4 regions of the Streptomyces sp. NPDC126510 genome follow, and region 2 is predicted to be linked to each of the others. Evidence: riboswitches for the same ligand, from Rfam matches in the RefSeq annotation. Region 2 holds a riboswitch; each other region holds the start of a gene.
What was found. Region 2 has a riboswitch for cyclic di-AMP ahead of ABTX60_RS36440 (C40 family peptidase). Riboswitches for the same ligand answer to the same signal wherever they lie in the genome.

Region 1: another riboswitch for cyclic di-AMP. It lies ahead of ABTX60_RS12955 (transglycosylase family protein); the one in region 2 lies ahead of ABTX60_RS36440 (C40 family peptidase).
Region 3: another riboswitch for cyclic di-AMP. It lies ahead of ABTX60_RS31595 (M23 family metallopeptidase); the one in region 2 lies ahead of ABTX60_RS36440 (C40 family peptidase).
Region 4: another riboswitch for cyclic di-AMP. It lies ahead of ABTX60_RS23025 (transglycosylase SLT domain-containing protein); the one in region 2 lies ahead of ABTX60_RS36440 (C40 family peptidase).

What each region holds. Positions count from the first base shown of each region.
Region 1 is NZ_JBEORR010000008.1:94,115-99,181, forward strand. Features, by position in the region: gene eno (phosphopyruvate hydratase) at 1-1,247, opposite strand, end outside; gene ABTX60_RS12955 (transglycosylase family protein) at 1,512-2,198, opposite strand; cyclic di-AMP (ydaO/yuaA leader) riboswitch at 2,203-2,369, opposite strand; gene ABTX60_RS12960 (transglycosylase family protein) at 2,598-3,563, opposite strand; gene ABTX60_RS12965 (cytochrome P450 family protein) at 3,684-4,991, opposite strand.
Region 2 is NZ_JBEORR010000038.1:16,695-21,761, forward strand. Features, by position in the region: gene pcrA (DNA helicase PcrA) at 1-2,223, opposite strand, end outside; cyclic di-AMP (ydaO/yuaA leader) riboswitch at 2,538-2,709, shown strand; gene ABTX60_RS36440 (C40 family peptidase) at 2,718-3,905, shown strand; gene ABTX60_RS36445 (SLAC1 family transporter) at 4,027-4,968, shown strand; gene ABTX60_RS36450 (hypothetical protein) at 4,946-5,067, opposite strand, start outside.
Region 3 is NZ_JBEORR010000027.1:41,646-46,712, forward strand. Features, by position in the region: gene ABTX60_RS31585 (M16 family metallopeptidase) at 1-1,230, shown strand, start outside; gene ABTX60_RS31590 (M16 family metallopeptidase) at 1,227-2,615, shown strand; cyclic di-AMP (ydaO/yuaA leader) riboswitch at 2,808-2,972, shown strand; gene ABTX60_RS31595 (M23 family metallopeptidase) at 2,985-3,773, shown strand; gene ABTX60_RS31600 (GntR family transcriptional regulator) at 3,996-4,691, shown strand; gene ABTX60_RS31605 (HPr family phosphocarrier protein) at 4,850-5,067, opposite strand, start outside.
Region 4 is NZ_JBEORR010000016.1:3,383-8,449, forward strand. Features, by position in the region: gene ABTX60_RS23020 (polyprenyl synthetase family protein) at 245-1,255, opposite strand; cyclic di-AMP (ydaO/yuaA leader) riboswitch at 1,765-1,934, shown strand; gene ABTX60_RS23025 (transglycosylase SLT domain-containing protein) at 1,938-2,711, shown strand; gene ABTX60_RS23030 (HAD family hydrolase) at 2,675-3,523, opposite strand; gene ABTX60_RS23035 (GNAT family N-acetyltransferase) at 3,710-4,780, shown strand; gene ABTX60_RS23040 (glycosyltransferase family 2 protein) at 4,801-5,067, shown strand, end outside.

The DNA of each region.
Region 1 (5,067 bases), on a different contig from region 2:
GCGTAGACCGCTGCGTCGTCGAGGATCTCCTCGATGCGCAGCAGCTGGTTGTACTTGGCGACGCGCTCGGAGCGGGCGGGGGCGCCGGTCTTGATCTGGCCGCAGTTGGTGGCGACGGCCAGGTCGGCGATGGTGACGTCCTCGGTCTCGCCGGAGCGGTGGGACATCATGCACTTGAAGCCGTTGCGCTGGGCCAGCTCGACGGCGTCCAGGGTCTCGGTGAGCGAACCGATCTGGTTGACCTTGACCAGGAGCGCGTTGGCCGCGCCCTCCTCGATGCCGCGGGCCAGGCGCTCGGGGTTGGTGACGAACAGGTCGTCGCCGACGAGCTGGACCTTGTCACCGAGCCTGTCGGTGATGGTCTTCCAGCCCTCCCAGTCGTCCTCGAACAGCGGGTCCTCGATGGAGACGAGCGGGTACGCGTCGACGAGCTCCGCGTAGTACTCGGTCATCTCGGCCGCCGAGCGGTCCTTGCCCTCGAAGGTGTAGACGCCGTCCTTGTAGAACTCGGAGGCGGCGACGTCGAGCGCCAGGGCGATCTGCTCGCCGGGGGTGTAGCCGGCTTCCTTGATCGCCTCGAGGATGAGGTCGAGGGCCTCGCGGTTGGAGCCGAGGTTCGGGGCGAAGCCGCCCTCGTCGCCGAGGCCGGTGGCCAGGCCCTTGCTCTTCAGGACCTTCTTCAGGGTGTGGTAGACCTCGGCGCCCCAGCGCAGGGCCTCGGAGAAGGACTCCGCGCCGATCGGGGCGATCATGAACTCCTGGATGTCCACGTTGGAGTCGGCGTGCGAGCCGCCGTTCAGGATGTTCATCATCGGCACCGGCAGCAGGTGCGCGTTGGGGCCGCCCAGGTAGCGGAAGAGGGGGAGGTCGCTGGCCTCGGAGGCGGCGTGGGCGACGGCGAGGGAGACGCCGAGGATGGCGTTGGCGCCGAGCGAGCCCTTGTTGTCGGTGGCGTCCAGGTCGAACATGGCCTGGTCGATCAGGCGCTGCTCGGTGGCGTCGTAGCCGACCAGCTCCGGGCCGATCTGCTCGATGACCGCGAGGACGGCCTTCTCCACACCCTTGCCGAGGTAGCGGTTCGAGTCGCCGTCGCGGAGCTCGATGGCCTCGAAGGCGCCCGTGGAGGCGCCGGACGGGACGGCGGCACGACCGGTGCTGCCGTCGTCGAGGCCGACCTCGACCTCGACCGTGGGGTTGCCTCGGGAGTCCAGGATTTCCCGGGCTACGACGACGTCGATGGACGGCACGAGCATCTCCTTCTTCATGTGACGCGGTGACGCGGGTCGCGCGGACCCGGCGAGGTGCGGGCCCGGTGGCTCGCGACATGAGCCTAACCGGCTCGGGGCGATCGGCCACCGGGTCGCCCACCCCATGGACAGAACCGAGCGTAAATTGTTTCCGAACGGAACAAAGACGGTTGCAGAAAAAACCCCGCCCCGGCGCGTACGGGGGATGACGCACCGGGGCGGGGAGTCCGAGGACCCTGGACGGGTCCGGCGGTGGGCCGCTGCTTACTTCAGGTGCAGCTGCTGGCCCGGGTAGATGAGGTCGGCGTCCTCGACGATGTCCTTGTTCAGCTGGAAGAGCTTCTCCCAGCCGCCCTTGACCTTCTTGTCCGCGGCGATCGAGCCGAGGGTGTCACCCTTGACGACCTTGTACTCGCCGTCGCCCTTCTCGACCTTCTTGCCGGTCGGGGTGGTGACGGTCTTCTTGGCCGCCGGGCGCTCGTCGGAGCGGGAGGCCGGCTGCTGCTCGGTCTGGCGGGTCTCGGTGCTCTGCTGGCTCTGCGAGGAGCTGCCGGAGTCGCTGGAGGAGCCGCCGGTGGAGGCACCCGACAGGCCCTTGCCGCAGACCGGCCAGGCGCCCTTGCCCTGGCTCGCCAGGACCTTCTCGGCGACCTGGATCTGCTGGTCCTTGCTGGCCTTGTCGGCGGTCGAGGCGTACTGGGTGCCGCCGTACGCGGACCAGGTGGAGGCGGAGAACTGCAGACCGCCGTAGTAGCCGTTGCCGGTGTTGATGGACCAGTTGCCGCCGGACTCGCACTGGGCGACCGCGTCCCACTCGGAGGTGGTGGCGGCGGAGGCGTTGCCGACCGCCATCAGCGGGGCGGCGACGGCGGCACCGGTGACGCCGGCGATGGCGATGGCGCGGCTGGCCTTGGACGGACGGCGGTGCGTGCCCTTGCCGGAAAACAGCATGGAGAGATCCCCTCACCGACGCCTGCGAGGTGAGCTGTCGGGTTCGGGCCGGTTGAGTTGCCCGGCCGCGTCCCTCACGGGACGCGGCTTCACCCCAAGCCCTTCCGGCACAACCGGCCGGTCGGGCACCTACCTTGGGTCCCCCGCTCCTGCCTACGGCGCTTGACGCGACGACTGTTCCCGTACGGCCGCTGGCAGGATTCGGCGTTGCGGCAGCCGGGGCTCGCGGTGGCGAGCGGTCACGACCGTAGACACGAGATCCACAGAATTTCAAAGACGATCAGGGCTTCTGAGATCTATCTCTCACGGCCCCCAAACGGGACATCAGCCACTAAAGGGGGCGCGAACTCACCCGGTTTCGAGGTGACTTCGGCCGTCGTTTCCGCACTGCCCGAACAGCTACTTCTCGTCCGCTTCGCCCTCGACCGCGAGCGCCTGACCGGGGTGGATGAGGTTCGGGTCGGCGCCGACCTCCTTCTCGTTGCCCTCGTAGAGCGCGTGCCATCCGCCGCTGACCCGAAGGGCGTCGGCGATGGACCAGAGGCTGTCGCCGATGCCCACGATGTAGGCGCCTTCGGACGCGTCGCCGGAACTCTCTTCGGCGGGCGCGGAGTGACGCCCCGTGGACTTCTCCGCAGAGTCGCTGTCCGGCGCGCCGGTTTCGTCGGCGCTGGGGCCGCGATGGCGGCCGGAGCCGGTGTCGGCCGGCCGCGAGGAGTCGTCGCCCTGCTGGGAGTTGTCGGCTTTGTCACTCTTGGAGGTGTCCGAGGAGGAGTCCCCGGACTGACGCTCCTGTGACGAGCCGGTCGATTCGGGCGACTTGTCCGGCTTGGCCGTTTCATCCTTCGAGGCGGACGACGCGTCAGGCGACGAGGAGGGAGAAGAGGAAGGACTGTCCGAGGGGGACGAGCCGAGCGAGTCGAGCAGGCCGGGCGAGTCCACCTCACCGGACGAGTCGGACGCATCGGACGAACCGGAATCCGACCCCTTGCCCTGCTCGAGGCCGGAGAGCAGTCCGCAGGTGCGCCACGCGCCGACTCCCTGGTCGGCGAGGATTCTCTCGGCCACGGCTATCTGCTGGGAGCGGCTGGCCAGGTCGGCGCTCGCGGCGTAGTCGAGACCGCCGTGACTCTCCCAGTCCTCCTGGGACAACTGCAGGCCGCCGTAGTAGCCGTTGCCGCTGTTCTCGCTCCACGCGCCGCCGGTCTCGCAGTCCGCGACCCGGTCCCAGGTCGTGCCGTCGGCCGCACTGGCACCCGAGGCCCCGAGGAGCGGGATCGCGATGGCGGAGCCGGTCACTCCGGCCGCGACGAGGAGAGCCGGAGCCTGGCGGGGGCGACGGTGCCGACCGTTCCCGGAGAGCATACGGAGACCTTTCACGCGACAGCAGTGACCTACGCGGCGTGAATCCCTCCGCGTTGATGGGTGAACGTATCGGCAGACGATCACTTGTCACAAGTTCATGCCGCGCAGATCACGTGAAGATCACAGGTCTGATGTTTCGTCACCTTCGGCCGGGGCTACCGGCGCGAACTCCACCGGCAGCGTGCGCAGCCCGCGCATGATGAGGCCGCCGCGCCATCTCAGCTCGGCCGGATCGGCGGCGAGCCGCAGGTCCGGGAGGCGGGTGAGGAGGGTGGCGAGCGCGGTCTGGCCCTCCAGCCGGGCGAGCGGGGCGCCGAGGCAGTAGTGGATGCCGTGGCCGTACCCGAGGTGCTGGTTGTCGCGGCGGGAGAGGTCCAGTGCGTCCGGATCGGCGAACCGCTCCGGGTCCCGGTCCGCGGCGGCCAGCACGACGAGGACGGGGTCGCCCGCCTCGATGCGCTGCCCGCCGAGGGTGAGTGACTGCGTGGCGAAACGCCAGGTGGCGAGTTCGACGGGGCCGTCGTAGCGGAGGAGTTCCTCGACGCCCGTCTCCAGGAGGCCGCTCTCCCCGGCGGCGAGGGACGCCTGGAGCCGGGCACGCTGTCCGGGGTGGGTGAGCAGGGCGTAGGTGCCGTTTCCGATCAGGTTGACGGTGGTCTCGAAACCGGCGAACAGCAGGATGAAGGCCATGGCCGCCGCCTCGTTCTCGGTGAGGTGCTCACCGTGGTCCGAGGCGCGGATCAGGCCGGAGATGAGGTCCTCGCCGAGGGCGGGTTCGGCGGGCAGCGCCTCGCGCTTGCGGTGGATGAGGTCGGCCAGGTAGCCGCGCATCTTCTTCACCGACCGCGCCACACCGCCCCTGGGGCCGCCCTGGTGACGGATCATCATGCCCGCCCAGTCGCGGAAGTCGTCCTGGTCCTCGCGCGGGACGCCGAGCAGGTCGCAGATGGCGTAGATGGGGAGCGGGAAGGCGAACTCGTGGATCAGGTCGGCGGATCCCTTCGCCGCGAAGCCGTCGATCAGCGTGTCGGTGAGCTCCTGCACGCGCGGCGCGAACTCGGCGACCCGGCGGGGTGTGAACGCCTTGGACACCAGCCGCCGCAGCCGGGTGTGGTCCGGCGGGTCGATGTTCAGCAGATGCGTCATCAACTCGGCCTTGCGCTCGCCGGGGATGCCCGTCTTCCCCTTGGCGTGCGCCGGTTCGTCGTGATGCGCCGGGTTCTTGGAGAGCCGGTGGTCGGCGAGCGTCTGCTTGGCGTCGGCGTACCGCGTGACCAGCCAGGCCTCCACACCGCTCGGGAGCCGCGTCTTGTGGACGGGGCTGTGCTCGCGGAGCCAGGCGTAGGCGGGGTAGGGGTTGCTCGCGAACTCCCAGGTGAAGAGGTCGGGAGCGGTCGCGGCTGAGCTGGGCTGGGGCTGGTCGGTCACTCCTCGACCGTATCCGGCTTCCGGCAGCGGCCCGCCACCGTCACCCTCGGCTGAGGGGCTGGCGCGGCCCGGCTGA
Region 2 (5,067 bases):
CGAGACCGGCCCGGAGGACGCGGGCGCGGTGGCCCCCGTCCGCTTCCACTCCACGTGGGTCGGCGGGATCTCCTCCAGGAAGCGGGAGGGCGGGTTGTACGACGGCTGGCCCCAGGCGCTGCGCAGCGTGGACCGCGTCAGGTACAGCCGCTCCCGCGCGCGCGTGATGCCGACGTAGGCCAGGCGCCGCTCCTCCTCCAGCTCCTTGGTCTGGCCGAGGGCGCGCATGTGCGGGAAGACGCCGTCCTCCATGCCGGTCAGGAAGACGACCGGGAACTCCAGGCCCTTGGCGGTGTGCAGGGTCATCAGTGTGATGACGCCGTCGCCGTCCTCCTCGTCGGGGATCTGGTCGGAGTCGGCGACCAGGGCAACCTGTTCGAGGAAGTCGGACAGGGAGGCCTGCTCGTCCTCGCCGCGCTCCTGTTCGAACTCCATGGCGACGGCGGCGAGTTCCTGGAGGTTCTCGATCCGGGTCTCGTCCTGCGGGTCGGTGGAGGCCTGGAGCTCGGCGAGGTAGCCGGTGCGCTCCAGGACGGCCTCCAGCACCGTGGCCGGTCCTGCGCCGGACTCGACGATGGTGCGCAGGTCCTCCATCAGCGTGTTGAACCGCTTGACGGCGTTGGTGGAGCGCGCGGCCATGCCGTACGCCTCGTCGACGCGCTTCAGAGCCTGCGGGAAGCTGATCTTCTCCCGCTGCGAGAGGGCGTCGATCATCGCCTCGGCGCGGTCGCCGATGCCCCGCTTGGGGACGTTGAGGATCCGGCGCAGCGGCACCGAGTCCTCGGGGTTGGCCAGGACGCGCAGGTAGGCCAGGACGTCCCGGACCTCCTTGCGCTCGTAGAAGCGGACGCCGCCGACGACCTTGTAGGGCAGGCCGACGCGGATGAAGATCTCTTCGAAGACACGGGACTGGGCGTTGGTGCGGTAGAAGACGGCGACGTCGCCGGCCTTGGCCTCGCCGGCGTCCGTGAGGCGGTCTATCTCTTCGGCGACGAACTGTGCCTCGTCGTGCTCGGTGTCGGCGACGTAGCCGGTGATCCGGGCGCCGGTGCCCGCGTTGGTCCACAGGTTCTTGGGGCGGCGGGACTCGTTGCGCTCGATGACGGCGTTGGCGGCGCTGAGGATCGTCTGGGTGGAGCGGTAGTTCTGCTCCAGCAGGATCGTCGTGGCGTCCGGGTAGTCCTCCTCGAACTGGAGGATGTTGCGGATCGTCGCGCCGCGGAAGGCGTAGATCGACTGGTCGGCGTCACCCACCACGCACAGCTCGGCGGGCGGGATCTCGGCCTCGGGCGGCACGTCGACGGGGTGCTCGGAGGTGCCGACCAGCTCGCGGACCAGGGCGTACTGCGCGTGGTTGGTGTCCTGGTACTCGTCCACCAGGACGTGCCGGAAACGGCGGCGGTAGTGCTCGGCGACGTCCGGGAAGGCGCGCAGGAGATTGACCGTCGTCATGATCAGGTCGTCGAAGTCGAGGGCGTTCGCCTCGCGCAGCCGCGACTGGTACATGGCGTAGGCCTGGGCGAGCGTCTTCTCGAAGCCGTCGGTGGCCTGGGCGGCGAAGTCCTCCTCGTCGATCAGCTCGTTCTTCAGGTTGCTGATCTTGGCGCTGAAGGACTTCGGCGGGAAGCGCTTGGGGTCGAGATCCAGGTCGCGGCAGACCAGGGCCATCAGGCGCTTGGAGTCGGCGGCGTCGTAGATCGAGAAGGACGATGTGAAGCCGAGCTTCTTGCTCTCCCGGCGGAGGATGCGCACGCACGCGCTGTGGAAGGTCATGACCCACATGGCGTTCGCGCGCGGGCCGACGAGCTGCTCGACACGCTCCTTCATCTCGCCGGCGGCCTTGTTGGTGAAGGTGATCGCGAGGATCTGGCCCGGGTGCACGTCCCGCTCGGCGAGCAGGTGGGCGATGCGGTGCGTGAGCACACGGGTCTTGCCGGAGCCGGCGCCGGCCACGATGAGCAGCGGGGAGCCGGAGTGGACGACGGCGGCGCGCTGGTTGTCGTTCAGCCCCTCCAGGAGGGCGGCGGTGTCCACCACCGGGCGGGGGGCTCCGTCCCGGTAGTAGGCGTCCCGGTCCGGGGGCACGTCGAACTTCCCGCCGAACAGATCGTCCGGGATCGGCTCCGGAACGTGATCGTCCTCGGGTGGCGGCGGGGGCTCGTCCGCGGGGCCCCGCTGGGCCTGGAGGTTGGCCAGGAAGCTGTCGTCAAAGAGGCTGCTCATCGCTCTCCGAGTCTAGGGCGCCCCACTGACAGCCCGCCGCCGCCCTGAGAACATCGCCGCGCGCCCGGGGCCCCGCCGACCGCCCGGCGGCGCATTGTCGCCCTCCATGACGGCGCGATCACGCCCTGCTACATGCCCGACAAGTATGGACTTTCCCTGCCCAATCCCCCTTGATCGTTCACTCTCGGCAACGCTCAGGAATAAGGTCACGAAAATGTATCGGGCATATCACCCATCAACCTTCACAGGGACCACACGAGTTGGCTACGGTGCGACCAGGCCGCATGACCCCCACCGGCGAACGTCGCCGGGCCGCGCGGCCTCCGCCGAGTCCGGTGTGCCGCAGCGGCAGCCGGAGCCGGGGACCCAACCGTGAACCTGGGGTGAATCGGCCCGACTCCCTGTGCGGAGAGGCCGTAGGGCAAACCTTCCGAACCACCCGCCCGAACCCGACAGCTAACCCGGTAGGCGGAACGTGGAAGGAGTCGCCTCCCTTGGCGTCGCACCGCAAGTCGCGTCCTACGGGTACGCGCGTGGCAGGCATACGGACCCCCGCCCTCGCAACGGCGGCCCTCACCTCCGTGGCCCTGCTGTCCCAGTCGGCCAACGCCGCCCCCGAGGCCGACGACAAGCCCAGCCTGGAAGAAGTCGAGAAGAAGGTCGACGACCTCTACCGCCAGGCGGGGTCGGCGACCGAGAAGTACAACGCGGCCAAGGAGAAGACGGCGAAGCAGCGCAAACGCGCCGACGCCCTCATCGACGACGTCGCGAAGCGCACCCAGAAGCTCAACGAGGCGCGCGAGGAGCTGGGTTCCTTCGCCTCCGCCCAGTACCGCACCGGTGCCGCCGCCCCGGACACGGCGACGTTCCTGCTCGCGGACACCCCGCAGGACTACTTCGACCAGACCCAGCTGATGGACCGGATGACGGGCCGTCAGAAGGTCGCGGTCGACGATTACATCGCGCAGCAGTCCGAGACGATGGAGAAGCGCCAGGAGGCCACCGAGAGCCTGGAGGCGCTCACCGAGTCGCAGGGCGATCTGAAGACCGCCAAGGCGACCGTCCAGCGCAAGCTCGCCGACGCGCGCGAGCTGATGTCGAAGCTGACCGCCGAGGAGAAGGCCCGGCTCGCGGCGATCGAGAAGGAGAAGCAGGAGGAGGCGGCCCGCAAGGCCGATGAGCTGGCCCGGCAGCAGGCAGCGCAGCAGAAGGCGCAAGAGGAGGCCGCCCGGCAGCAGGACGGCGGGTCCTCCACGTCCGGATCGACGGGGCCGTCGGGCTCCGGCTCGTCCACCTCGACGGCCCCGGCCGACTCCTCGTACGCCACCAAGGCCGACAAGGCGCTCGCCTTCGCCCGCGCCCAGATCGGCAAGCCGTACGTGTGGGGCGCCGTCGGACCCGGCTCCTACGACTGCTCCGGCCTCACCCAGGCCGCCTGGAAGGCCGCGGGCGTCACCCTGCCGCGCACGACCTACGACCAGGTCGACGCCGGCACCACGGTCCCGCTCTCCCAGGCGCAACCCGGTGACCTGGTCTTCTTCTACGACGATGTCACCCACGTCGGGATCTACATCGGCAACGGCATGATGATCCACGCGCCGAAGCCCGGCACGTACGTGCGCGAGGAATCGATCTACTACGACGGCGAGTCGGCGATCCACAGCGTGGTGCGCCCGGCCTGAGTGAAGCCTGAGGGCCGAGAGGCTGAGAACCGAGAGGGCCGAGAGGTCGCGTCACGTTTTTTGAGGGGCACGCGCGCGTGCCCCTCTCCCAACGCGCGCGCCGCTCTCTAGCATCGGCGTCATGTCCGGTCCCTCCCCGTTTGCCGCCTGGTGGGCGACGTATGCGCTGGCGACCGGCATCGTGTCGGCCGGTCTCGACTCGGCGGGGTACGCCGTCCTCTCCCGCATCGCCCTGGCCCTGGCCTGCGCGGCCTGGCTGGCGGCGGCCGCCGGCCTCGTCCAGCGGACGCACGACGAGTGGCGGGTGGAGACCCCGGCCGCGCTCACCACCGTGGCGGCGGCCGCGGTTCTGGGTACCGGCTTCTCCGCGGCCGGGCAGCAGCCCCTGGCCGAGGCGCTGCTGGCGCTCGCCATGGTGCTCTGGGCGGTGCTGCTCACCGCGGAGGCCCAGGGGCGGCGCGGAACGGTGTTCCTGCGCTGCGTGGCCACCGAGGGGATCGCCGTGCTCGGCGCCACGCTCGCCGCGGCCGACGCGGTGGCCTGGCTCGCCCACGCGGCTCTGGTGCTGTTCTGGCTGGGGCTCGCGCTCTACTGCTTCGCCCTGTTCCGCTTCCAGCCCCGGCAAGTGGAGGAGGGGCGCGGGGACCACTGGCTCGCGGCCGGCGCCCTCGCCGTCTCCGCGCTGGCCGGGGCGAGAGTCCTCGGCGCCGACAGCTCGCGCCTGTACCTGTGGAACGAGGAGAACGCCGACACCCTGCGCACGACCACGGTCACGCTGCTGGTGCTCGCGCTGATCGCCTGCGTCGCCCTGCTGCTGGCCGAGCTCTTCTGGCCCCGGCACCACTACGACGTGCGGCGCTGGGCGACCGTGTTCGCCGCGGTCGTGACGGCGACGGCCACCCTCGCGGTCGCCGCCGCCCTCGACGTCCCCTGGCTCGACGTCGCCGGAGAGGTGCTGCTGTGGATCGCGGTGGCCGCCTGGCTCGGGTGCACCGCCTGGGCTCTCGCCTCCGCCCGGGCCGCCGCGCGGCACTCCCGGGTCAGGTCCAGAGGACGGCGATGAAGATGTTCGCCGTGGTCAGCAGACCGACCAGGCCGAAGAGGCCCTTGTCCACCTTCTCGTCGTCCCGCTTCACATAGACCAGACCGAGGATCACGATCA
Region 3 (5,067 bases), on a different contig from region 2:
GCGGTGTGCCTCTGGTACGACGTCGGCTCACGCCACGAAGTCAAGGGGCGTACCGGCCTGGCTCACCTTTTCGAGCACCTGATGTTCCAGGGTTCCGCGCAGGTCAAGGGCAACGGTCATTTCGAGCTCGTCCAGGGTGCCGGCGGCTCGCTGAACGGCACCACCAGCTTCGAGCGGACCAACTACTTCGAGACCATGCCCGCCCACGAGCTGGAGCTCGCCCTCTGGCTGGAGGCCGACCGCATGGGCTCGCTGCTGGCCGCGCTCGACGACGAGTCGATGGAGAACCAGCGCGACGTCGTCAAGAACGAGCGCCGCCAGCGCTACGACAACGTCCCCTACGGCACCGCCTTCGAGAAGCTGACCGCCCTCGCCTACCCGGAGGGCCACCCCTACCACCACACCCCGATCGGCTCGATGGCCGACCTGGACGCGGCGACCCTGGAGGACGCGCGCGCCTTCTTCCGCACCTACTACGCGCCGAACAACGCCGTGCTCTCCGTGGTCGGCGACATCGACCCGGAGCAGACCCTCGCCTGGGTCGAGAAGTACTTCGGTTCCATCCCCGGCCACGACGGCAAGCCCGCCCCGCGCGACGGCTCGCTGCCGGAGACCATCGGCGACCAGCTGCGCGAGGTCGTCGAGGAGGAGGTCCCGGCCCGTGCCCTGATGGCCGCCTACCGGCTGCCGCACGACGGCACGCGCGCGTGCGACGCGGCCGACCTGGCCCTCACCGTCCTCGGCGGCGGCGAGTCCTCCCGCCTGTACAACCGGCTCGTGCGCCGCGACCGTACGGCCGTGGCGGCCGGCTTCGGCCTGCTGCGGCTCGCCGGGGCACCCTCCCTGGGGTGGCTGGACGTGAAGACGTCCGGTGACGTGGAGGTCCCGGTCATCGAGACCGCCATCGACGAGGAGCTCGCCCGGTTCGCCGAGGAGGGCCCCACGGCCGAGGAGATGGAGCGCGCCCAGGCCCAGTTGGAGCGCGAGTGGCTGGACCGGCTCGGTACGGTCGCGGGCCGCGCCGACGAACTGTGCCGGTACGCCGTGCTGTTCGGTGACCCGCAGCTCGCCCTGACCGCCGTCCAGCGCGTGCTGGAGATCACGCCGGAGGAGGTCCAGGAGGTCGCCAAGGCCCGCCTGCGGCCCGACAACCGCGCGGTGCTCGTCTACGAGCCGACCGCCCCCGAAGCCCCCGCCGACCAGGACGAGAACGAGGAGGCGGCCCGGTGACCGAGCTCGCCACGATGGACTTCCACCCCCGGCCGCAGGCGGGCGACGCCAAGCCGTGGGCCTTCCCGGCCCCCGAGCGCGGCTCGCTCGACAACGGCCTCACGGTGCTGCGCTGCCACCGCCCCGGCCAGCAGGTCGTCGCTGTGGAGGTGCTGCTCGACGCCCCCCTGGACGCCGAGCCCGCCGGCCTCGACGGTGTGGCCACGATCATGGCCCGGGCCTTCTCCGAGGGCACCGACAAGCACTCCGCCGAGGACTTCGCCGCCGAGCTGGAGCGCGCGGGCGCCACCCTCGACGCGCACGCCGACCACCCCGGCGTCCGGCTCAGTCTGGAGGTGCCGGCCTCCCGGCTCACCAAGGGACTGGGACTGGTCGCCGACGCCCTGAGGGCCCCCGCGTTCGCCGACAGCGAGGTCGAGCGGCTGGTCGCCAACCGTCTCGACGAGATCCCGCACGAGCTGGCCAACCCGTCCCGCCGGGGCGCCAAGGAGCTCTCCAAGGAGCTGTTCCCGGCGGACGCGCGCATGTCGCGGCCGCGGCAGGGCACCGAGGAGACCGTCGCCGCCATCGACTCCGCGGCCGTACGCGCCTTCTACGAGAAGCACGTCCGCCCGGCCACGGCCACCGCCGTGGTCGTCGGGGACCTCACCGGCATCGACCTCGACGCCCTGCTCGGGGACACGCTGGGCGCCTGGACGGGCTCCCCGGCCGAGCCGCGGCCCGTGCCGCCGGTGACCGCCGACGACACCGGCCGGGTCGTCATCGTGGACCGCCCGGGCGCGGTCCAGACGCAGCTGCTGATCGGCCGGATCGGCCCGGACCGGCACGACCGCGTGTGGCCCGCGCAGGTGCTCGGCACGTACTGCCTCGGCGGCACGCTCACCTCGCGCCTGGACCGCGTCCTGCGCGAGGAGAAGGGCTACACCTACGGCGTACGGGCGTTCGGCCAGGTCCTCAGGTCCGCCCCCGACGGAACGGGTGCGGCGATGCTCGCCATCAGCGGCTCCGTGGACACGCCCAACACCGGCCCCGCTCTGGAGGACCTCTGGACGGTGCTGCGTACCCTCGCCGCTGAGGGGCTGACCGACGCCGAGCGGGACGTCGCCGTGCAGAACCTGGTCGGCGTCGCGCCGCTGAAGTACGAGACGGCAGCGGCCGTCGCGAGCACGCTGGCCGACCAGGTCGAGCAGCATCTGCCCGACGACTACCAGGCCACGCTGTACCGGCAGCTCGCCGCGACCGGCACGGTGGAGGCCACCGCGGCGGCCGTCAGCGCCTTCCCGGTGGACCGGCTGGTGACCGTCCTCGTCGGTGACGCGGCGCAGATCAAGGCGCCTGTCGAGGCCCTCGGCATCGGCGAAGTCAGCGTCGTCGCCGCCGAGTAGCGGCACGCGCGCTGAGGGGCCCTGGATGTCTTCGAAGGCACCAGGGCCCCTTTATGCCCGAATTGGGATGGGAGTTGCCTGTCTGCCCTGTGGGATGCGCTACAAAAGCTGGGATCCGTTTGGGAATTGAAAGTGGCGCCGCTTAGCGTCGTCCGGGCTGTTCGTCAGGCAGTGCGCCGCACCCGCGGCACCGGACAGTCATCGCCGAGTCCCCGTACGGCGCGAGCCAGGGGAGCCGGGGACCCATCGCAGTCCCTGGGGTGAATCGGACGCCCGCGCGTGCCGCGAGGGAGTCCGTAGGAGACCTTCCTGCTCCGAACCCGTCAGCTAACCCGGTAGGCGAGAGGGAAGGAAAGGACCAGCCACCACATGGCGTTCACTCGCGCCACCGGGAAGCACCGTCGTCCCAGCAGGATCCAGCGCCGTACCGCCCGCGCGGCGGGTGTCGCGGCCCTCGCCACCACCGGCGTGATCGGCACCGTGGCGGCCCCCGCGGCCTTCGCCGCCGAGCCCAGCGCCGAGCAGACCGGCCTCACCCCGGTCGTCACCATGGGTGACACCGTGGCCCAGCAGATCGACGCCCAGGCCGTCGCGCAGCGGCAGGCCGCCGAAGAGGCCGCCGCCAAGCGGAAGGCCGAGGAGGCCGCCCGCAAGCGGGCCGCCGAGGTGGCGGAGAAGGCCAAGGCGGAGGCCGAGAAGGCCCGCGAGGTCAAGGAGCGCGCCGCCCGCGAGGCCGAGCGCAAGCGCCTCAACGCCTACGTGGCCCCGATCTCCGGCTCGTACGTCTCCACCGGCTACAAGGCCAGCAGCGGCCTGTGGTCCTCCGGCAGCCACACCGGCGTGGACTTCCACGCCGCCACCGGCACCTCCGTCCACGCGGTCGGCATGGGCGAGGTCGTCGAGGCCGGCTGGGGCGGCTCCTACGGCAACAACATCGTGATCAAGATGAACGACGGGACGTACACCCAGTACGGCCACCTGTCCTCCATCGGCGTCTCGGTGGGTCAGAAGGTCACCCCCGGTCAGCAGATCGGCCTGTCCGGCGCGACCGGCAACGTCACCGGCCCGCACCTGCACTTCGAGGCGCGTACGAGCCCCGAGTACGGCTCGGACATCGACCCGGTCGCCTACCTCCGCTCGCACGGCGTCGGCGTCTGACCCGGACCCTCCACCGTTTCCGAAGCCCCGGCTCCCCGAGCCGGGGCTTTCGGTGTTTTCCGGACGCCCGCCGGATGACCCGTGAGGTGCCGCCGGATGCCCGCTGTCCAAAAAATATCCCTGGATTCCCGCCTGCCGTCGGAAATTCCGGCTCATTGCAATAGAGTCACAGAATCACGCGCCGCTCGCCGGCGTTTCACGGGGATTAAGCGGAGGTCGGTCATGCGTATTCCCGCGCACTCGGTGTGCACCGCCATCCGGGACGACATCGTCGCGGGTGTCCACGCACGCGGCAGCCGGCTCACCGAGGAACTCCTCGCCCGCCGCTACGGCGTCTCGCGGGTGCCCGTCCGGGAGGCGCTGCGCACGCTGGAGGCCGAGGGCTTCGTGGTGACCCGCCGGCACGCGGGCGCGTGCGTGGCCGAACCCACCGAGCAGGAGGCCGGCGACCTGCTGGAGATGCGGATGCTCCTGGAGCCGCTCGGTGCGGCCCGCGCCGCCCAGCGCCGCACCGAGGCGCATCTGAAGGTCCTGCGCGGACTGGTCCGGCTGGGCCAGGACCGGGCCCGTCGCGGCAACAGCGACGACCTGCGCTCCCTCGGCGCCTGGTTCCACGAGACGCTCGCCCAGGCCTCCGGCAGCCCCGCCCTGACCTCGATGCTCACCCAGCTCCGCCACAAGATCACGTGGATGTACGCCGTGCAGGCGCCGCTCAGCCCGGTGGAGTCCTGGGCGGAGCACGGAGCGATCGTGGACGCGGTGGCGCGCGGGGACGGCGAGCGCGCCCGGGCGGTCACGGCGCTGCACACCGAGCGCGCGACCGGCGCGCACCGTCTGCGCCTCGGCTCCGCGGAGGAACGCGCCGACCGTGTGAGGAACTCGCAACATCCCGTAAACACGGCGAGCCTGCGGCATTAACACGACAGCCGTATACAAAGAGAGATGAATTCTCGGGGGCCTATTTCTGCTGCCCGGACACGGGAATTCCTGCCCGGAATGGCCCGGAAATGGCGAAGGGCCCGCCCGGTGAATTCGGACGAGCCCTTCGCTGTGCGCCGCATCGGGCGCTCGGGACATCAGACGGTCTCGGGCAGTTCCTCGAGACCCTCGGAGACCAGCTTCGCCAGCCGGTCGAGGGCGGCGTCCGCGCCCTCGGCGTCGGAGGCGAGGACGATCTCCTCGCCCCCCTGGGCGCCGAGGCCCAGGACGGCCAGCATGGAGGCCGCGTTGACGGGGTTGCCGTCAGCCTTGGCAATCGTCACCGGGACGCCTGCGGCCGTGGCGGCTCGGACGA
Region 4 (5,067 bases), on a different contig from region 2:
GTGTGCCCTACCTCCATGGTCGGCGGCGGCTGTCCGTGTCGTCCACGCACTCGTCCCTGAGCCGCCATTCTCACCCGAACAGGTGAGGAGTGGTGTTTTCCGTGGTCACCATCTGACCAAATCGGCCAGGGAGATACGTCAGACCCCGGGCTCAACTCCGCGTACTGCTGGGGTATGACACGGGAGGGCGGCTTCTCCCCCGACCCGTAGGGGTCGTAGGGCCCGGGTCGCCGGGAGGGACGGGCTAGCCGGCCCGGTGCACCACCGCGTCGCACAGCTCCTGGAGCGCCGTCTTCGCGGTGCACTCGGGCAGCGGCGCCAGCGCCGAACGGGCGTCCTGGGCGTAGCGGACGGTGTCCCGCCGGGCCTGCTCCAGCGCCGGGTGGGCGCGCAGCAGGCGAAGGGCCTCGGTGTGCCGGTCGTCGTCGGTGAGGTCGGAGTCGAGCAGCTCGCACAGGGCGATGTCCTCGGCGAGCCCGAGCCGGGCCGCGCGCTCACGCAGCCGGAGCACCGGCAGGGTGGGGATGCCCTCGCGCAGGTCGGTGCCGGGGGTCTTGCCGGACTCGTGGGAGTCGGAGGCGATGTCGAGGACGTCGTCCGCGAGCTGGAAGGCGACGCCGAGCCGCTCGCCGTACTGGGTCAGCACGTCCACGACGGTCTCGTCGGCGCCGGACATCATCGCGCCGAACCGGCACGACACCGCGATGAGCGAACCGGTCTTGCCGCCCAGCACGTCCAGGTAGTGCTCGATGGGGTCGCGGCCGTCCTGCGGTCCGGCCGTCTCCAGGATCTGGCCGGTCACCAGACGCTCGAACGCCTCGGCCTGCACCCGGACGGCCTCCGGGCCGAGGTCGGCCAGGATGTGCGAGGCCCGGGCGAAGAGGAAGTCGCCGGTGAGGACCGCGACGGAGTTGCCCCAGCGGGTGTTCGCACTCGCGACACCGCGGCGCACGGCGGCCTCGTCCATGACGTCGTCGTGGTAGAGCGTGGCGAGGTGGGTCAGCTCCACGACGACGGCCGACGGCACGATCCCGGGCGCGTGGTGGTCACCGAACCGGGCGGAGAGCATCACGAGCAGCGGGCGGAACCGCTTGCCGCCGGCCCGCACAAGATGCTGGGCGGCCTCCGTGATGAAGGGCACGTCACTCTTGGTGGCCTCGAGCAAGCCTTCCTCGACAGCCGTCAATCCGGCCTGGACGTCGGCTTCCAGAGCCTGGTCCCGCACGCTCAGCCCGAACGGCCCGACGTCGGTCACGAGGGGTCTCCTGTCTGCTGTGTCTGCCGGTGATTACGCGGATTGTCGATAGGTCGCTGCCCTCACTCGAGTCAGCGTATCCGGTCACGTTTCGATCACCGCCAGCGCCCGTGGTTACAGGCCGGGTGGTATCCGATCACGACCGCTATGTTTTCGATCAACCTATAAGAACAGATATTTATCGACTTACCCAGGGGTAGCGAGATATGCACGATTTGCCGCGATGAGTCGATGAATTCCCCTTGGCGGAAATTGCCCCACAGGCTCGTGATCAGTGAGTTGAATCACTTCTTCCCCATTTCCGCCCCGACTCCACACCGGCCCCTACCGCCTTCCCCCGAAAGCCAGTTGAGCCTTGGCTCAAGCAAAGGATCAAGCCGCCCAAACGCCCCCGACCAAGGTCAACCGCGCAATGTGTGACTGAGGTGCTTGTTCCCGACATGTGCTCTCGCATACGTTCCGGCCCTGTCCGGCGGACGCCTAATCCTGCCGCCGCCCGGACTCCCCACATAACCGACTCACTCACGCGTGGCAGGAGCGGGGGACCCAGGTAAGTCGCCGGTCCGCACAGCGGCACGGCTCGGGGTGAAGCCGCGTACGGCACACGGTGCCGTACGCGGCCGGGCACCTCCCGGCCCGAACCCGACAGCTCACCTCGCAGGCGCCGGAGAGGAACATCACCATGGCCGGACGAGGCAAGCACCGTCGCCCCAGAACCAACCCGCTGACCCGAGGCATCGTCGCCGTCGGCACCGGTGGAGCCGCACTCACCCTTCCGCTCCTCGGAGCCACGCACGCGAGCGCCGAACCCCAGAGCGCCCCCGCCGCACAGTCCGTGCCGCAGGCGGCCAAGCCCTCCAAGTCCCTCACGTACACCGTGACCAAGGGCGACTCGCTCGCCCGCATCGCGGACAAGTACGACGTCCGGGGCGGCTGGAAGCAGCTCTACAAGGACAACCGCGCCGCCGTCGGCGACAACCCGAAGCTGATCCACCCGGGTCTGAAGCTCAAGGTGAAGACCACCAAGTCGGTCGCGCCGAAGAAGACGGCGACCCAGTCGTCCGCCCCCGCCAAGCCGGCCGCGAAGCCCGCCGGCGGTGTCGCCCAGGCCACCCAGGCGTCCGCGAAGACCTACGCGGACAACCTCGACGGGTGGATCCGCGAGTCGCTGGACATCATGGCGCAGCAGGGCATCCCGGGCTCCTACGACGGCATCTACCGCAACATCATGCGCGAGTCGTCCGGCAACCCCCAGGCGATCAACAACTGGGACTCGAACGCCGCCGCGGGCACCCCGTCCAAGGGCCTGCTCCAGGTGATCGACCCGACGTTCGCCGCCTACCACGTGCCCGGCACCTCCTTCGACCCGTACGACCCGGTCGCCAACATCACGGCGGCCTGCAACTACGCGGCCGACCGCTACGGCTCGATCGACAACGTCAACGGCCCGTACTGAGCCGACCCGCCCAGCAGTCGCTCGAGGACGACGGCGATGCCGTCGTCCTCGTTCGACAGGGTGACCTCGTCGGCCACGGCCTTCAGTTCGGGGTGGGCGTTGGCCATCGCGACGCCGTGACCGGCCCAGTCGAACATCGGGATGTCGTTGGGCATGTCGCCGAAGGCGATGGTGTCCGCCGGCCGCAGCCCCAGGTGCTCGGCGGCCAGCGCCAGGCCCGTCGCCTTGGTGACCCCGCACGGCTGGAGCTCCACCGTGCCGGGCCCCGACATCGTCACCGTCGCCAGCGAGCCGACCACCGAGCGGGCCGTCGCCGCCAACTCGTCGTCCGTCAGGAAGGGGTGCCGCAGCAGCACCTTGCTGATGGGCTCGCCCCACAGCTGCTCGCGCCGCTCGACCCGGACCGCGGGCAGGGTCGGATGCGGCATCAGATAGCCCGGCTCGATCAGGGTGAGCCCGTCCACCCCGTCCTGGTCCACGGCCGCGTAGACCTGCCCCACCTCGGCCTCGATCTTGCCGAGGGCGGTCTCCGCCAGCTCCCGGTCCAGGGTGATGGACCACAGCAGCCGCTCCGCACCGGCGTCGTACACCTGCGCGCCCTGCCCGCACACCGCGAGCCCCGTGCAGCCGAGGTCGTCCAGGAGCGGCCGCACTCTCGGCGCCGGCCGCCCCGTCACCACGAGGTGCTGGGCACCGGCGTCCGCCACCCGCGCGAGCGCGGCGAGGGACCGGTCGGACAGGGTGTCGTCGCCGCGCAGCAGCGTCCCGTCCAGATCGGTGGCGATGAGTGAATATGCGATGGGTGCGGCCATGATCAGAGAATACGGACAGCGCGCCCCTTCGTTTCATCGGACGGCGCACGCCGATTGCCCGGTTGAAGGCCTCTGCACCAGTTGGCAACAACATGCTCCGCTACCTACCCGTGGGGCCGCATAGAGCGGTACCTTCCAAGTGTCCAGGGGGGACTTGATCGGGGGGTCGGGTTGAGCAGTGGGCGCATTCGTGTGGCTGGGCCCGGGGAGCTCGGTGAAGGGGAGAGGGAGCGCTGGCGTGCGCTGCGCGCCGCCTCGGACGCACCGCGCAACCCTTTCATGGAGCCGGAGTTCACCGAAGCCGTCGGCCTGTTCAGGCCGGGGGCCCGGATCGCGGTGGTGTACGAAGGTCCGGAGCCGTCCGGCTTCCTGCCCTATGAGCGGGGCCCGTTGGGACAGGGCCGGGCGATCGGGCTCGGTGTCTCGGACGCGCAGGGCGCGATCCTGCGGCCCGGCCTGGACGTGGAGACGGGCGAACTCCTGAAGGCCTGCTCGGTGTCGAGCTTCGCCTTCGACAATCTGGAGGCCGAGCAGCGGCTGTTCGTCCGGTACGCGGCCGAGGAGCACGCCACCTACGTCGTCGACGTGGAGAAGGGCTACGAGACGTACGAGTCGGTGCTGCGCGCGCAGTCGCCGAAGTTCCTGAAGACGACCCTGGCCAAGGAGCGCAGGCTCGGCCGGCAGGCCGGTGAGCTGCGGTTCGTGTTCGACGAACGCGACCCGGCCGCGCTGCGCACGCTCATGGAGTGGAAGTCCGCGCAGTACCGCAGGACCGGCCGCCGGGACCGGTTCGCCCAGGAGTGGATCACGCGGCTCGTCGGGCAGCTGGCCCGGACCCGGGCGCCGGAGTGCAGCGGCACGCTGTCCGTGCTGTACGCCGGTGAGCGGCCCGTCGCCGCACACTTCGGACTGCGTTCGGCCTCCGTGCTGGCCTGCTGGTTCCCGGCCTACGACCCGGAGTTCGCGAAGTTCTCGCCGGGTCTGGTGCTGCACCTGCGCATGGCCGAGGCGGCGGCCGCCGCCGGTGTCGCCATGCTCGACCTGGGGCGGGGCGCGGCCGAGTACAAGGACGCGCTGAAGACGGGCGAACTGCCCGTGTACGAGGGCGCGGTGACCCGTCCGGGGGTGGGCGCGGCGCTGCACTGGCTGAGCCGCGAACCGGCACGCCGCGCGCACAGCTTCGTCCGCGGCAGGCCGCAGCTCGCGTCGCTGGCCACGCGGACGCTCAAGGGCGCGGCTCGGCTGCGCCGTACCTGACACACGAGGGGGGTGGGCGCATGGCCCGTTCGGTGCGTGCGCAGGAGGAGATACGGCGGTTCCTGGACATCGGGGCGGTGCAGGTCGCCGAGCTGGACCTCGACGGTGACGAGGCGGTGCTCAGACCCGGCCCGGGGAGTCCGCCCGTGACGCACGGAGAGGTGTTCGTGCTGGTCAGGAGAGGCGGACGGCCCGTGGGGACGCTGCTCGGGCAGGTGCCGGAGGGGGTGGATCCGAAGACCGTGCTGGCGGAACGGGCCCGGATGGAATGCGGGCCCGCCGGCCTC